Regions from separate parts of the Paenibacillus diazotrophicus genome, predicted to be linked through region 2. Evidence: riboswitches for the same ligand, from Rfam matches in the RefSeq annotation. Region 2 holds a riboswitch; each other region holds the start of a gene.
What was found. A riboswitch is a leader RNA that binds a small molecule or an ion and turns the genes downstream of it on or off. The one in region 2 is predicted to bind cyclic di-GMP.
Positions count from the first base shown of each region.

Region 1: it holds a riboswitch for cyclic di-GMP, as region 2 does, so the genes downstream of both, ACAN54_RS11750 (PA14 domain-containing protein) here and ACAN54_RS17880 (anti-repressor SinI family protein) in region 2, are expected to answer to the same signal.
Region 3: it holds a riboswitch for cyclic di-GMP, as region 2 does, so the genes downstream of both, ACAN54_RS25675 (thiamine pyrophosphate-binding protein) here and ACAN54_RS17880 (anti-repressor SinI family protein) in region 2, are expected to answer to the same signal.

Region 1 is NZ_JBGJZN010000002.1:98,359-104,037, forward strand. Features, by position in the region: gene ACAN54_RS11735 (glycosyltransferase) at 1-619, shown strand, start outside; gene ACAN54_RS11740 (UDP-glucose dehydrogenase family protein) at 624-1,964, shown strand; gene ACAN54_RS11745 (sugar phosphate nucleotidyltransferase) at 2,315-3,688, shown strand; cyclic di-GMP riboswitch class I at 3,902-3,982, shown strand; gene ACAN54_RS11750 (PA14 domain-containing protein) at 3,996-5,679, shown strand, end outside.
Region 2 is NZ_JBGJZN010000004.1:227,911-233,589, reverse strand. Features, by position in the region: gene ACAN54_RS17905 (hypothetical protein) at 1-523, shown strand, start outside; gene sipW (signal peptidase I SipW) at 525-1,112, shown strand; gene ACAN54_RS17895 (TasA family protein) at 1,199-1,807, shown strand; gene ACAN54_RS17890 (hypothetical protein) at 1,890-2,099, shown strand; gene ACAN54_RS17885 (helix-turn-helix domain-containing protein) at 2,101-2,433, shown strand; gene ACAN54_RS17880 (anti-repressor SinI family protein) at 2,523-2,678, opposite strand; cyclic di-GMP riboswitch class I at 2,707-2,799, opposite strand; gene ACAN54_RS17875 (2-oxoglutarate dehydrogenase E1 component) at 3,237-5,679, shown strand, end outside.
Region 3 is NZ_JBGJZN010000008.1:245,427-251,105, forward strand. Features, by position in the region: gene ACAN54_RS25665 (hypothetical protein) at 96-440, opposite strand; gene ACAN54_RS25670 (carboxymuconolactone decarboxylase family protein) at 620-988, opposite strand; gene ACAN54_RS25675 (thiamine pyrophosphate-binding protein) at 1,063-2,706, opposite strand; cyclic di-GMP riboswitch class I at 2,814-2,907, opposite strand; gene ACAN54_RS25680 (methyl-accepting chemotaxis protein) at 3,404-4,654, opposite strand; gene serA (phosphoglycerate dehydrogenase) at 4,932-5,679, opposite strand, start outside.

The DNA of each region.
Region 1 (5,679 bases), on a different contig from region 2:
CAACTCGTCCGTGGTTAAAAAGCGGATTCAGAATTATTACCACCGGGACGCGGATGTAATTTTTCCACCGATTAATACGGCACGCTTCAGCAGTTCGTCCTCTATAGGCGACTACTACCTGATCGTATCCCGGCTTGTATCCTACAAACGGATTGATCTGGCGGTGGAAGCTTTCAACCGCAATGGTCTGAAGCTGTATATCGTCGGTGACGGGCCGGACCGCAAGCGTCTGGAGGGCATGGCCAAAGACAATGTATCGTTCCTGGGCCGGCTTGAGGATGCGGAGGTTACGGGGATGATGTCGAAGTGCCGGGCATTTATTTTTCCCGGTGAAGAGGATTTTGGTATCACCCCGCTCGAGGCGAATGCCGCAGGAAGACCGGTGATTGCCTATCAGGCCGGAGGGGCGCTGGATACCATCGTACCCTATGTCAACGGTGTATTCTTTCAGCACCAGGAAGTTGATGATTTACTTAAGGCCATTCATGAAGTGGAGTCCTATGCGTGGGACATTGGGCAGATTATGGGCCATGCGCGTAAATTCGATGAACAGGCGTTTATGGTTCAGTTCAAGCAGTATGTGGAACAGGCCTACGTCAATTTTCTAAAAGGAGGATGATTGTATGAAGCTGACAGTAATCGGTACCGGCTATGTCGGTCTTGTATCTGGCGTATGTTTTACTCTGAATGGGAACCATGTGATTTGCGTAGATAAGGATGAGGAAAAGATCAATAAGCTCCGCCGGATGGAATCTCCTATCTATGAGCCGGGTATCGAAGCACTGATAGAAATGAACTTGCGTGAGGGCAGGCTGTCATTCTCCTCCGATCTGCAGGATTCAGTAAGACGCTCCGATATCGTCATTCTGGCCGTAGGGACACCTTCACTACCAGGCGGCGAAGCAGATCTGAGATATATCGAAGGTGCAGCCATAGAGATCGCCCAAGCGATGGAAGGTTATAAAATCATCATGACCAAGTCGACAGTTCCTGTTGGCACGAACGAAAAAATCCGCGGCATTATCGCCTCCCACACGAATCATCCCTTCGACATCGTCTCCGCTCCGGAATTCCTGCGTGAAGGCTCGGCCATCCGCGATACGCTCCATCCTGACCGGATTATCATCGGACTTGATAACCCAGAGCTTGAGCCTACGATGCGCCAGCTTCACCAGGGCTTCACGGAAAATGTGTTCGTAACGGATATCCGCAGTGCGGAAATGATCAAATATGCATCCAATGCTTTTCTGGCAACTAAGATCTCTTTTATCAATGAGATTGCCAACATTTGCGAAAAAGTGGGAGCTGATGTAACCCTGGTGGCGGAAGGCATGGGGATGGACCGGAGAATCGGCTCCTCGTTCCTGCAGGCCGGCATCGGTTATGGAGGCTCCTGTTTCCCGAAAGATACCAATGCGCTGATCCAGATTGCGGGCAACGTGGACTATGAGTTCAAGCTGCTGAAATCCGTAGTTGAAGTGAACAAGGGACAGCGGTTCATGATCATCTCCAAGCTGCATGAATCGCTGGGCAGCTTGCGTGGTGCAGTGATCGGTGTATGGGGTCTGGCTTTTAAACCGAACACCGATGATGTACGTGAAGCACCTGCCCGTGAAATCGTGGAAGCCCTGGTGGCCGAAGGTGCCACAGTGAAGCTGTACGACCCGATTGCTGCGGATAACTTCAGACAGCAATACGATCATCCTCAGCTTCGCTGGTGCGCACTGCCGGAAGAAGCTGCGGAAGGCAGTGATGCAGTATGCTTGCTGACCGACTGGAGTATGTTCAAGGACATTGATCTGCATAAGCTTGCAGGCAGCATGCGCCGCCAAGTATTGATCGATGGCCGTAACGTCTTCTCCAAGGAGCAGATCGAAGGCACCGGCATCGAATATCATTCCGTCGGACGCCCGCAAATGGGGGGCCTTAGCGGCTACTCTCCCAGCGTAGCCGGAGCGATCTAATCCTTTGATCTGATCTGCTCTTGCTTGCTCTTAACTGCCGTGCATACAAGCAGCAATAGCTGATCTTTAGCAGTGAGCTTCACCTGCAAATGCATTAAGCTTTGGAAGCTGTTAAGGGAAGGAACGGAGAGGAATTTTGGAACTGTAGGAGCGGAAGCGACCGCCTTTGTCACCGGATTTCAACTGCGCTTAGCAGTCTAATCGAAGAAATCTGGTGACAACAGCGGCCGAAAGTCCAAATGTTCCTTGCAGTGACTCCCGTTACAGTTAAGTCTTAATCTTTTTACGACAGAAGCTCACAATAACAATCCGATATTATCGCGACAAAACATAAATAGGAGGGTTCACTTATGAAACTGGTACTTCTATCTGGCGGTTCTGGTAAACGTCTCTGGCCACTGTCCAATGACTCACGTTCTAAGCAATTTCTGAAGGTACTGCAAAGTCCGGCGGGTGAACCGGAATCCATGGTACAACGTGTATGGAGACAGCTGCAGGAGACAGGGATGGCAGAATCCTCCTTCCTGGCGACCGGCCGCAGCCAAGTGGAGATGATACAGAGCCAGCTCGGCTCAGAGGTGCCAATCATTGTGGAGCCGGAACGTCGTGATACTTTCCCGGCCATCGCATTGACTGCAGCTTATCTATATTCGGTGGCAGGAGTGTCACCCAGCGAGACCGTAGCCATTTTGCCGGTTGATCCTTATGTGGAAGCTTCCTTTTTTGACACCGTCGTTCAGCTTGAAGCAACCATGGAAGAAAGCGGTGCAAACCTGGCGCTGATGGGCGTTGTTCCTGAACTGGCTTCCGAGAAATACGGCTATATTATACCTACCAGCGACGAAGCTGCGGCAAGCGGTTATCTGCAGGTGAGTCACTTCCAGGAAAAGCCGGACCGTGTACAGGCTGAGGAGCTGATCAGCAAGGGCGCGCTGTGGAACTGCGGAGTATTCGCTTTCCGTCTGGGATATCTGCTGGATATTTTGCAGCGTAAAGGCTTGCCTTTGAATTATGAGGAGCTGCAGAAGCAATATAAATTGCTGAGTTCTATCAGTTTTGACTATGAAGTGGTGGAAAAAGAGGAGAACATCGTAGTTCAGCCTTACGCCGGCTTCTGGAAGGATCTTGGCACCTGGAATACCCTCACCGAGGAGATGAGCAGCAATCACGTGGGCAAAGGGTTCGTGACTGCCGATTCCGAAGGAACCTGCCTGATCAACGAACTGGATATTCCGATTACAGTAATCGGCGCAAAGGATTTAATCATCGCAGCCAGCCCGGATGGTATTCTGGTCACTCACAAAGCAGAAAGCCCGCGGATCAAGGAAGTGCTGAAATCTTTTGAACAAAGACCGATGTACGAGGAACGCCGCTGGGGTCATTACAAGGTTATTGATTATGTGAAATATGATGAGGGCAACGAGGTGCTGACCAAGCGGATTTTCATCGCCGAAGGTAAAAATATCAGCTATCAGCTCCATCATAAACGCAGTGAAATCTGGACGATCGTCAGCGGTGAAGCCAGCATTGTGCTGAATGAGAAGATGCATAATGTGAAAGCGGGAGATGTGGTGCGCATACCGGAAGGTACAAAGCATGCAATCCTGGCACTGACAGATGTGGAGTTCATTGAAGTACAGACCGGCTCAGAGCTGGTGGAAGAGGATAATATCCGCATAACGCTGGACTGGAAAGACATTGCACTTCATCAATTTATTTCTTAAAAATAACAGCGCGAAACATGCTGTAGAATTCGACCGAAACGTCCCGGTTTCTGTATAGGACAGGGTGTAACCTAGGGCTAAACTATCTATTTACCCAATGGTGACAAATCCAAAACAGGTATTAAGAACCAATTATTAAGAAAAATTCATTAATGCTCTAAACTAAAAATTAAATAGCGACGATACTTACGGTAAGAGGGATAATTCCTTCCAATACGAAAAAGGCAAACCTACTCGAAAGATAGGGACGCAAAGCTATAGGGCCTTCGAAAGAGTGGCAGCCTGGCTACCGAAAGGAAGATGAATTTTGACTACTTACCGTAAGTCGCGTCTACTGTGCACCATTTTATCGCTTGCCCTGTTTTTGACTGCTGTTCCACTGGGTTTGGGGACTGCACCTTCCACTGCAGCTGCTTCGAGCTCTTCAGCGCCGGTTAATCCGAGTGCTTCAGCAGGAGCCGTTAAGCTGCTTAATGATCTGTACGCCATTACAGGCAAAGGCATTATTACAGGTCAACATGACTACCTGGAGAGCCCGGATGAGTACAGTAACAAACTGAAGGGAACCAGCGGACAATTCGCTGCCCTCCATGGTTTTGAACTTGGTGTGATCAACGGCCAGTCGGAAAGTACAGCAGCAACTCAGCGTAAAAATGTAGTGAACAGTGCGATCAACTGGTATAAAAATGGCGGTATCGTCGCTATGACCTTCCATGAGCAACTGCCGGGGACCTCCTATCTATGGTCCAATGTGCAGAAGACGCTCAGCCAAGCAGACTTCAATAAGTATGTAACACCGGGAACGGCTGAATATAACAGCCTGATCGCCGATCTGGATAAAGTGGCAATTTCACTCAAGAGTTTGCGGGACGCAGGTGTTCCTGTACTGTGGAGACCTTATCACGAAATGAACGGTGACTGGTTCTGGTGGGGGAAGAAGAGCAATTACACGGCACTTTGGAATATTATGTATGAGCGTTTTGTGGGCGTTCATCAATTAAACAACCTGCTGTGGGTGTGGAACCCTAACGCTCCTAATGCTTGGTCAGATCCATATGAACTGACCTATCCGGGAGCAAATAAGGTAGACATCCTTGCAGCAGACATATATAACAATGATTATATGAACAAGTATCATGACAACCTGGCAATTCTTGCGAACGGCAAGCCTATTGCTATCGGTGAAAACGGTGAAATGCCAAGTACAGCCAAGCTCCAGCTTTATCAGAAAAAATGGGTATACATGATGAACTGGGGAAAAATGCTCTATGATAACAATACTACGGATACTATCAAAAGCTTTATGAGTGACAGTTACACCGTAACGCTTGATAAATATAAAGCGGGGTTCGTTCAGACCGTTGCTCCGACCGCAACACCAACGGCCACACCGACCGCAACGCCAACGGTTACACCAACCGCAACACCGACCGCGACACCAACGGCTACACCGACCGCAACACCAACAGCGAGCCCAACGCCTGTACCAACAGCTGCGCCGGCGCCGGATAACTCGGCACAGACGCCTGTTGTGAACGGTCTTCAGGGACAATACTTCAAAAACATGACGCTATCGGGTACACCTGTTTTGGTTCGTAACGATGCTTTGCTCAATTTTAACTGGCGTCAGGCAGCACCTGACACCTTGCTTGGAGTGGATTCTTTCTCGATCCGCTGGACCGGGCAGATCAAACCTTTGTATAGTGAAACTTATCAGATTATCACTACGTCTGATGATGGTATCCGGGTCTGGGTTAACGGAACAGCCGTAATCGACAGCTGGACCAAACAAAGCGGAACCGAGCGTATCGGAACGATCGCTTTGAAGGCAGGCCAACTCTATGATATTAAAGTGGAATATTACGAAAATACAGGCGATGCGAATATTCGTCTGATGTGGCAAAGCCCAAGTCAAGTCAAAGCTACCGTTCCAACAAGTGCTTTGTTCGTGAATAATTCAGTAGCCTCCGCAAGTATAGCATCACTCACTC
Region 2 (5,679 bases):
GCCAAAGGAAGAGTTATCCATAGAGCTAATGTCTGCCTATGACAAGCTGGAGGCAGAGCTGAACAGTGCCATTGAGACTACAACAGCCAGCATATCAGGACTGGAGCAGCAGCAGCAGTTGATCAGCCAGACCCGCGTCAAGCGGCTTGAAGAGATCGAGAAGGCCCGCCAGGAAGAACTGGATAAGGCCAAGCTGGAGGAAGAATCCAAGGCAGCCCTCGAGAAACAGCAGAAGGAAGACGAAGAGAAGGCCAAAGCGGAAGCCTCTTCCAAACCGGAAGCATCACCTACTCCTGAGCCGAAAGCTACTCCTACACCTGAGGCCTCTCCTAAGCCTGAAACCGTTAAGGAACCTGAAGCCAGCGCCACTCCGGCACCTACTGCGGGCGACCAGATTACCCCTCCGGATGGGGATGTGGTAGAGATACCTTCCGAACAACCCCAGGCAACAGAGTCTCCGATGACAGGTCCGCAAAAGACTGCATCACCTTCGGAGCCACAACTCAATAAAGGTGGAGACTGACATGCTTATCAAAAAAATAATCAGCCAGATATTATCCGCATTGATGATTTTGATCTTTGTGGTACTGCTAGCAGCTGTTGTGGTGTCCAGGGCCTCGGGAGGCGAACCCACCCTTTTTGGATATGAGATAAAATCGGTGCTTTCCGGTTCAATGGAGCCTGGTATTCAAACCGGATCCATTGTCGCCCTGAAGCCCGGAGGAGATATGACCCGGTTCAAAAAAGGGGATGTCATTACCTTTCTTAGCGAGGGCAATATTCTGATCACTCACCGTATTGTGGATGCTTCAGCCAAGAATGCTAACGGCGAGGTCATCTATCATACAAAAGGCGATAATAATGACGCTGCGGATATGACACCCGTAAGTTCCGGAAATATCGTGGCCGAGTACACCGGTGTTACCGTTCCTTATATAGGATATGCCATGAATTTCGCCGCCTCCAAAGCAGGCAGTGTGGTTCTGATGATCGTACCTGGATTACTGCTCCTGCTCTATGCGCTCTACAGCTCATGGAAAGCTCTTACGGCTCTTGAGAAAAAGAACACCCCACTTCTGGAGACACCTCCGGGAACTGACACACAGCCCTGATCCGGTTGTCCGCTTCCGCTTACGAAACGGAAGATACAATATATACATTTATCATTCGCTTCACAAATCAAAGGAGGAATATGAATATGGGTATCAAAAAAACATTGGGTTTTGGTATGGCGTCGGCAGCACTCGGTTTGTCTTTGATTGGGGGAGGTACCTTTGCATATTTCAGTGACACCGCTACAAGTACAGCAACTTTTGCGGCCGGCACACTGGATCTGAACTCGGATCCCTCCGTCATCGTAGATATCCCTAACCTGAAACCGGGTGATACTGTAACCAGATCCTTCAAGCTCAAAAATGACGGAACCCTTGATATCGGCTCTATTCTGCTCAAAACTACCACAGAGGTTACCGATACCCTCGGTGACAACAACGGTGTAGATCTCAGCAAATTCATCAAGGTCAAATTCCTGAAGAACAATGATAAAGGAACAATTCTCACACCGGAAGTTGTTGTGTACGAAACCACACTGGATGCCCTGAAGAGCCAAACCCCTGATCTTGTAAACAATACCGGCCTGGATCAGATCTGGACGGAAGCCGATGGTATCAAAGCCAATAGCAGCGATAGCTTTACGGTTAAGTTCGAGTTCGTAGATAACGGTGAAGTACAGAATTACTTCCAGAAGGATAAGCTGAAACTGACTTGGAACTTCGAAGCGAAGCAAGGCCCTAAAAAAGACTATTAATCCATAGCCGACTGCAATCTGAAAGCAGCCTGTTCTGATTCCGGTTCCGGAGCAGAATAGGCTGCTTTTGCCCCTTATTACGTTGATTTTTGTCCATTTTACGGAAATTTGTTATACTGACAAGTGGAAACGGCTGCGCATTCCTTTACAAGCGTATAATTCCGAAGCAGCAATACCCCGTATTGCTTCAGGGGGCCGTTTCAGCGAGAAATATAAGGATGATGATGGTGCAGAACCTAATCCTCATATTTTAACAAAAAGTACGGAGGGGCGTTGCAATCGTGCCGGATAATATGGGAAGTCGCATCCACCAACTCCGTCTGGAAAAAGGCTGGTCTTTATCCGAATTGGCGGACAAGGCAGATGTGGCAAAATCATACTTAAGCAATGTAGAAAGAAATATTCAATCCAACCCCTCAATTCAATTTATCGAAAAAATCGCCGATGCGCTCCAGGTGTCTATTCACAGCCTGCTCTACGGCGACCCTTCAGAAACTGACGAATCCGCACTAGATGGCGAATGGTTCCGACTCGTTCAGGAAGCCATGGCTTCCGGTATAAGCAAGCGGGAATTCAAAGAGTTCCTAGATTATCAAAAATGGCGTCTGGAGCAAAAGGATCAATAATGGCCGTTTGTTCGTAAACGATACAGAAAAGGGCACAGCGTATGACCGCTATGCCCTTTTCTGTATGTATTCCCGCAAAGTGAACGCCCCTACATCGCCTGCAACGCTGACTTTTCTCTTAAAAACCGGCGGATTTCATCCGCATCGATGCCTGCCTTCTTCGCCGACATCAGCAAATACACCCATTCTAGATCCAGATCACCCATCAGCAGTTCTCCGTCATTTCCCTGGTTGGACTTTTCCAAGATATCTCCTCCTAGAATATTTGCGTCCCCAGGCAGTCCAGCCGTCGTAGTAGATAGAGAATTCTACATTAGACCCGAGACTTTGTGTCCCTGCCTTTCAGCAGGTTTACCCTTTACTGGATCCTTTACATGAAAGGATCTGGTTAGAAATAAATGAAACCGTTATCCGCAACTACATTATATAATATCTTACAAGAAAAGTGTGTCGATTTCTGGGAATTTTTTTAGTGTAAGTAGTGCAAAAGAATAGTTTTTTTGCTGGGATTTGTCCAAGAGCTATGACTTTAGAAAGAGTTTTAGGAGCATATACGGTTATACATGGGTAATTATTACCGTAGAGTTCGATTCAGAACCACCTTCTGGCAACCGATATCTCTTTTTCATCATTCATGGACTGAATCATGCCGTTTTGCGAACGGATTCCCCGAAAGTATGAATTGATTACATGCCTTGAAAGTAGCACAATAAGATGAGGAATGAAACCGCAAACATCGCAGCTCCACCCATCGCTCAAGCCACATGCGGCACGTGGAGTTCATCCGTTAGGAGGATGTATTCATGGCAGTAAAAGAGCCCTATAACGAATCCATTTGGAGTAAGTATCACGGCCCCAATCTGGGCTACATTCAAGAGAAATATGAGCAATTTGTTCATGATCCCTCATCCGTAGAACATCATTACCGCGATTTATTCACTGTATCGGGCCCTCCTCCGCTCGCTCCGGATACTGTTCCGGACCCGCAGCCTGCTCTTTCGGGAGGCACCGAGTGGCTTCGAAAGGCCGTACGAGCTTCCAAGCTAATCACCAATATTCGTATATATGGCCATATGGCCGCCAATATCGATCCGCTGGAGCAGGGGAACAACCCCATGGCGAAGTGGCTGGATTATGAGACTTATGATCTGACCCGCGAGGACCTGATTGCCTTGCCTGCTTCGCTGATCTGGGAGAATTCACCGCCGGATGTCCATACCGCGTGGGATGCCGTTCACCGGATGCGTCAGGCGTATACGCAGACTATTGCCTACGAGTTCGGACATGTGCATGACGAACAGGAGCTTCGCTGGCTGAACAGCCAGGCGGAATCCACCAGCTCTCCTGCTCCACTGAATAATACCGAACGCAAGGAACTGTTGAACCGCCTGATCCAGGTGGAGCAGTTCGAAACCTTCCTGCATAAGACTTTTGTCGGCCAGAAACGCTTCAGCCTGGAAGGCAATGACGCGCTGGTGCCCATGCTGGACGAGATTGTCCGTGCCGCAGCGCATGATGGCGCAGAGCATATTCTGATGGGTATGGCCCACCGCGGGCGTCTGAATGTGCTGGCTCATATACTCGGCAAACCTTATGATATTATTTTCTCGGAATTCCATCACTCCCCGAACAAGGAGCTCTTCCCTTCTGAAGGCTCCATGGGGATTAACTATGGCTGGACCGGCGATGTGAAATACCATCTGGGTGCTGACCGTGCCGTACGCGAAGGCGAGACTGTCCGGACACGTATCACCCTGGCCAATAACCCGAGCCATCTGGAATTCGTCAATCCTGTCGTTGAAGGATTCACCCGTGCAGCCCAGGAAGACCGGAAATCTGCGGGTTTGCCGCAGCTCGACACGAACAAGGCCATGGCCGTGCTGATGCACGGGGATGCCGCTTTTCCGGGTGAAGGGATTGTTGCGGAAACGCTCAACATCGGCAAGCTCAAAGGGTACTCCAACGGTGGTACGGTGCATATTATCGTCAACAACCGGATTGGCTTCACTACCGAGAGTGAAGATTCCCGCTCCACCCATTATGCCAGCGACCTTGCCAAAGGCTATGAAATTCCTGTGGTTCACGTCAACGCCGATGATCCGGAAGCCTGCATCTCGGCTGTCCGCTTGGCCTGTGCCTACCGCAACCAGTTCAAAAAGGATTTCGTAATCGATCTGATCGGATACCGCCGCCACGGCCATAATGAGATGGATGATCCAGAGACCACTCAGCCGATCGTATATGGCAGAGTGCGGAACCATCCGACCGTCTACCGTGTCTATGCAGAGCGCCTGCAGCGGGAGAAGCTCATTACAGCAGATGATGTGAACCAGATGAACACGGATGCCGAGAAAGTGCTGCAGGAAGCCTTCGATCTGATGAAGGAGGGCAAGCGCAAGAACGGTGAAGCCAAGAACTCTGTGCCGCTTGAGACGGAGGTAACCCAGCCGCAATCTACCGCGGTACAGCTGGAATCGCTCCAGCAGATCAACCGTGAGTTGCTGACCGTACCGGACGGCTTCAAGGTCTATCCGAAGCTGGAGCGGATTCTGCAGCGCCGCAAGGATGCGCTGAATGACGGGGAACGGGTGGACTGGGCACTGGCCGAAACCCTGGCATTCGCCACCATCCTGAAGGATGGAACACCGATCCGCCTGAGCGGTCAGGATTCCCAGCGCGGGACCTTTGCCCACCGCCATCTGGTACTGCACGACAGCGAGACCGGCGCGCTGTTCTCTCCGCTCCACCAGCTCAGTGATTCCAAGGCCTCCTTCGGGGTGTATAACAGTCCCCTCTCGGAAGCCTCGGTACTTGGCTACGAATATGGCTACAATGTATTCGCGCCAGAAACCTTCGTAATCTGGGAAGCACAGTATGGTGACTTCGCCAATGCTGCCCAGGTTATCATTGACCAGTTCATTGCTGCCGGACGCGCAAAATGGACACAGCGCAGCAATCTGACGATTCTGCTGCCGCATGGTTATGAAGGGCAAGGCCCTGAGCACTCCAGCGGCCGGCTGGAACGGTTCTTGCAGCTCTCTGCTGAGGAGAACTGGACCGTGGCGAACCTTAGCTCCGCTGCGCAGTATTTCCACCTTCTGCGCCGCCAGGCTGCCTTGTGCGGCAAGGGCGATGCCCGCCCGCTCGTGATCATGGCTCCGAAGAGCCTAATCCGTAACCCGCGCAGCACCTCCGCTGGAGCTGAGCTGGCCTCCGGCGGATTCCAGCCTGTACTGCCCGAGCCGC
Region 3 (5,679 bases), on a different contig from region 2:
TAAAAGTTTATGAGCGCTTCTTCCCGTCTCCAACTTCGTACTAGACTTGCTTGTCAGCCCTCGTTCGAGTTGCTGGCGATGAACAATATTTATGATTAAACAGTTGAAGTGATCTCCAAGTTTTCAAGTCCAGCCTTGCGGCCCAGACGCGCGAGCTGCATTTTTAGAATGGGGTTGTTTTCAAGAGTCAGGTTTACTTTTTCAAAACCATCCGATTTGAACATAATGAAGCAGCCTTCAAGCAAAGGCACAACATCAGGAGAAGTAACATTCAGCTTTCTGCAGTCAATTTGCAGCGCGTATTCTGAAGGCGTAATAGGGTTAATGGTCTGCTGGTAAGCTTGAATCGATTTGAGACCGTCCTCATTGGAGAAGGTTCCTTCTAATTCAATATTAATGACTTTGTTTACAGAATCGGTTTTCAAAATAAATTTACCCATTTGCTCATCTCTCCCAAAAAATAAATGTGTATAACAGAATAAATCCCGAAACCTATAATCCCACGCCTTATTTCGACATGAATACTTAATTTTGGGACATTTTCCCTCTAATAGAATCATATTTTTAACATATTTGCAAGAAAAAAGTCGAACTTTGTATAAAATTGTTTACAAAGCAATTATTGGATTTCTTCAAGGGTTGCAAGCAGCACATTAAAAGCTGAAATGACTCTTGGAGCACCGATTACCGGCACCAAATGCAGTAAGATGCCTTTGATCTGATCCACAGTCATTCCGACGCTGAGCGCCATCACATAATGGACTCCAAGCTGCTCGAATTGGCCCATAGTAATCAAAGACGATATGACGGCGATTTCCTTCCAGTCAGAACCAATCGTTGTGCGTTGAAAAATGTCGCCGTAGGCGTTGCCCATGATGTACTCGGCCAGTTCGGGAAAATGCTCCTTAATAGGCGCAAGCGCCTTGGCACCATAGTCCCCGGATAGGTTGGAAAAATGTTTAAGTCCACTGTTAATGTTGTTTTCCACGGACAAGCCTCCTGCATTCTGATGAGCGTCAAGGATCTATCATGAGAGAAATGATTCTTGACGTCGCTGTAATTTTAATTGAGATTCAACACACGATGAGCTGTTGGAGGCACTTCATCACGGTCGGTCAGCAATTCAATGACCGCTACACGGTTCGATGCGACTGCGGCTTGGATTGCATCGTTGAATTGTTCTGCAGTCTCGCATTTGTAGCCTGTGGCTCCAAGGGATTCAGCGAATTTCACGGCATCCATAGGTACTTCGAAGATCGTACCATCGATTCTGCCTGTTGTCTTTTGCATACCTTTAAGCGCCATATCCAGCTGCATGTTGTTCACCACGATGAAGATTACCGGAATATTCTTGCACACTGCGGTGTTGATTTCCGTACCGAGCATCATGAAGCAGCCATCCCCGGTAATGCATACGATCGTTTCTTCAGGGGCTGCCACCTTAGCACCAATCGCCATGCCAATAGAGTTGCCCATGCAGGCAAAATAAGCATCAAAGACAAAGCTGCCTGGTTTTTTCACGTTGTACCATTTCACGGCGTTAAAGCCATGGCTGCCGTCATCCACAAACACAGTGTTGTTGTAAGGTATCAAATCGCTTAAGGTGCTCATAACTGAGGCGAGAGACAGTTTGGAGAGAACAGGCAGCTCTTCCACATAATGAACATCGGCTTCTGTTACGTGTTTTTTTATAGCAGCAGTATCTAAAATTTGAAGATAATAAGCTAAATTGTCCCGCAAATCTCCGCCGATTGAGAGGGTCTCTGAAGTTAGGATTTTCCCTACAAAGGTAGGATCTACATCAAATTGGATCAGTGTTTTCGGGTGGTTTTCAGCCTTTAGATTGCATATGGTCATATCACTCAGTCGTGAACCAAGCACAATATACAGATCACTGCGGTTCAATAGATCATCACCATGCTTGCATCCGCCAACACCAATCGGTCCATGATACAACGGGTGGTCCCAAGGAATTGCGCCTTTGCCACCTGGTGAAGTAACGACAGGGATGTTAAAGGTTTCTGCCAGCTGAATGAGCTCTTGGTGTGCAAGAGAACGGTTAACCCCTTTGCCTGCAATAATCAGCGGATGACTGGAAGCATTGATTGCTGAAATTACACGTTCAAAATTAGCGGTATTAACAAGATGTTCGCGCTCAGGGATCACTATCCGGCATTCTTCCAACATTTCTGTTTGAACATCAAACGGGATGCACAAATGGACCGGTCCGCGCTGTCCGCCCAAGGCAATGGAAACGGCGTGATTAAAAAGGGTGCCGAAATGATCGCCGCGTTCCACCAGCTTACTGAAGAGTGTAGCGGGTCTGAACATGTCCGCCAGATCGGCCAGATAGGAAGAAGAATCCTGGCACTGGGGGATTCCCAGTTCCTTGATAGATTGATGTCCTGTAATGAACAGCACTGGCAGATTATTCGCCTTAGCATGTGCTGCTGCTGTAAGAAGATTAGTTCCTCCTGGACCTGAGGTCCCAAAAGCCACACCTAATCTGCCAGTTTTAAGAGCATAGCCTGCTGCTTCGAACCCGGAGCTCGCTTCATGCCTGCCGGGAATAAATTCAATCCCATAGTCAACCATTTTCAGAACTACAGGACAAATAGACTTGCCGATTATGCCAAAAGAATGTGTTACACCAAGGTTTTTTAGTGCCTCAGCCATATAATCTGCGACTGTTTTCAGAGAATCCACCCACCCAATGTTTTATATTTAGTAAAATAGAAAACCTGTACTCAAGAGAGTACAGGCCGGCTGCATTGAATAACCATTAAGAACGAGGTTTCCCAAACGTTCGGTTGTTCAGCAACCTGGCTGTCATGGTCCCATAAAAATGAGACTGTAGATCCATGGCTTTGCGTCATTCCCTTTCGGAGAATTTTGCCGATATGTGGTAATAAAAAATGTATAATTTTACTTTACAATATATTTCTGACTCCTCTTTTGTCAATATATTTGTCCCGAAAAACTCAGTTTTTGACGAAATTTACAATCCATGTGAATTGTAAAATGTGGTGCAAGAGAGAGCAGGTAATCGGAAATTATCCTAAAATAAAATTTAAGAAAATCTTAAAAATACAAATTGTGAAGGAAAATCAGAATTAAATGAGTGTAGGTTTATAGAACTAATTAATTATCGGGATAAGGCTTTATGGACTGAAATGATTAGGTGGAGTCTCATTGTTAATAGTTTAATAAGACTTAAGAACGAGATGTCGTTTGGATCCAACTCTTTATAGATTTGAAGCTTTCACTAAAACCTGTGTAAGGAAGTGCAAAACCATTACCGGTTCGAACTGCTGTCAAAAAACTGATTTTTATGAAATCAACATCGAGCATTTTGTGAACAAAAAAATACCGCTTCATTAGAAGCGGCACAAGTGGAAAGGAATTAGAATTTGAAAATATGGATCGTTTTCTGGAGTTGGAATACAGCTTGGGTCATTTTTTCGGTTTCTTCGGCAACGGATTGCAGCGCATTAATTTGTTCGTTCATTGCTGCCGACACCTCCTGGGTTCCTGCCGCAGTTTCTTCAGTAATCGCAGAAATATTTTCGATTGCTCCGGAAATTTTCAGGGCACTTTCCAGCATCAGGTCGCTCTCGGAGGAAAAAGAAGCTATTTGTTCGGTTATGTACTGGACGCTTTGGACAATCTGGGCAAAAATATTAGCCGTTTCAAGGATCATTTCATTTTGCACTTGTACGACTTCCTCATTGATAGCAATATTCTCGATCGCTTGTTTGATATCGCTCTCAATGCTGCGTACCAGACTGAATACTTCTTTGGTAGAGGCTGTGGATTCTTCGGCAAGCTTTCGTACTTCTTGGGCCACCACAGCGAAGCCTCGGCCATGTTCACCGGCGCGTGCAGCTTCGATCGATGCATTGAGTGAAAGCAGGTTGGTCTGCTCGGCGATTTCTGTAATGGTTTTGGTGATCATCGTGATCCCCTGGGCATTATGTGATAGGGCTTCGATCGTGTCGGCGACTTTCTGGGTAGCTTGTATATTTTTACGCATGCCTTCTGCTTGAGTATCAACAGATAGGCGGCCTTTCTCCACTAATTCCAGCGTATGTACGGAACGTCTATTCATTTCTTTAGTAGAGCTAGTATAATTCGAAACCTTGGTTTCGATGTCCTTGATAGATTCAGTCATTTCGGCAATGTCTACGGAGATTTCATTGGCGCCAAGAGCCAGCTCGTTGGAAGAGGAGGAGACCTGGGCCATTACAATCTTCAGATTTTGATTCTTGTCTTCAATCCCGCGGCTGGCATCCATAACCTGACGGGTAATCTGCGAGGCTTCGGTAAGGATTTTTTTTAGCTTGTCGATCATTGTATTAAAGGAACGGCTGACCTCACCCATGGAACCGTTCTCATCTGCCCGGGTTGTAAAATCCCCTTTGGCAATCGTATGAGTTACGTTGGAAATGTCGTCGAAAGAGGATGTAAGCGTTCTCTCAATAAAGCGTGCGAGAGGGAGAGTCAGTCCAGCCAAGACCACTACCATGATAATGCCGATAAGCATCTTGCCCATTGCTATAAACATGATTAATACAGGGACAGCGAATAAAGCGGCAACCAGGTAACAACCGGCAATAATTCTCTGTTTTAACGGAAGCTTGTTCATCCATTCCATCATAAAAAGTTCCCCCTAAAATAATGTTGGTTATTGTAATATTATAGGCGTTTTCATGGGGGAGGTCTATTGTAAGAACTGACATAAAAATGCTCTTATAGGTCTTTCGGGCATTAATATTGAAAGCGTTGCTTCATATAATGTAATCGTTTTTACAAATAGACAAGTTTGTTATCACTGGTTCTTCCGGCTCACAGGCAACGACCGAAATAGAAAAACGCTCCTTGGAACAGCAGGCGTATGCAAGCGTTCCAAAGAGCGCCTATTCAGAGACTTTTTACAGTAAAATGATTTCTTCCGCAGTATTGATTTCTGGCAGTCCTGCCAGCTTCACCAGAACGGCCTGAGGAACAGCCTTATCGACGGTAAGCAGCATGATCGCTGCACCACCAACGATTTTACGTCCTACCTGCATGGAGGCGATATTGACGTCATTTTCCCCAAGCAATGTACCGACAGCACCGATGATACCCGGTTTATCGTTATGTGAAATCACAATCTGATGGCCTTCTGGAGCGATATCGACCGGGAACTTGTTAACCTGTACAATTCGTTCCCCATAACCCTGTAACAGTGTTCCTGCCACCAGACGCTCTTCATCAGGATCGGCTTTCAGTGTAACGGTGATGAGGTTGGTGAAACCCTTCGTCTTGGATGCCTGTGTTGCAACAACATTCACGTCATGGGTTTTAGCCAGATGCATCGAATTAACGATGTTCACATCCGTTCCAAAGTGACGGGAAAGTACCCCTTTGACTATATAGCGGGTTAGGGGCTGTGTATCTACATCAGACAAATCACCGGCATACTCCACTTGGATTTCGCGGATCGCGCCATCGGTAAGCTGAGTGGCGAAGCTGCCCAGCTTTTCACCAAGTGTGAAGTAAGGCTGAAGTTTGTTCATCACGCTAGGAGCGACCGGAGGGATGTTCACAGCGTTGATGAATGGCTCATTGCGCAGAATATGCAGCACCTGCTCTGATACGTCGATAGCAACGTTCTCCTGGGCTTCTACGGTGGAAGCA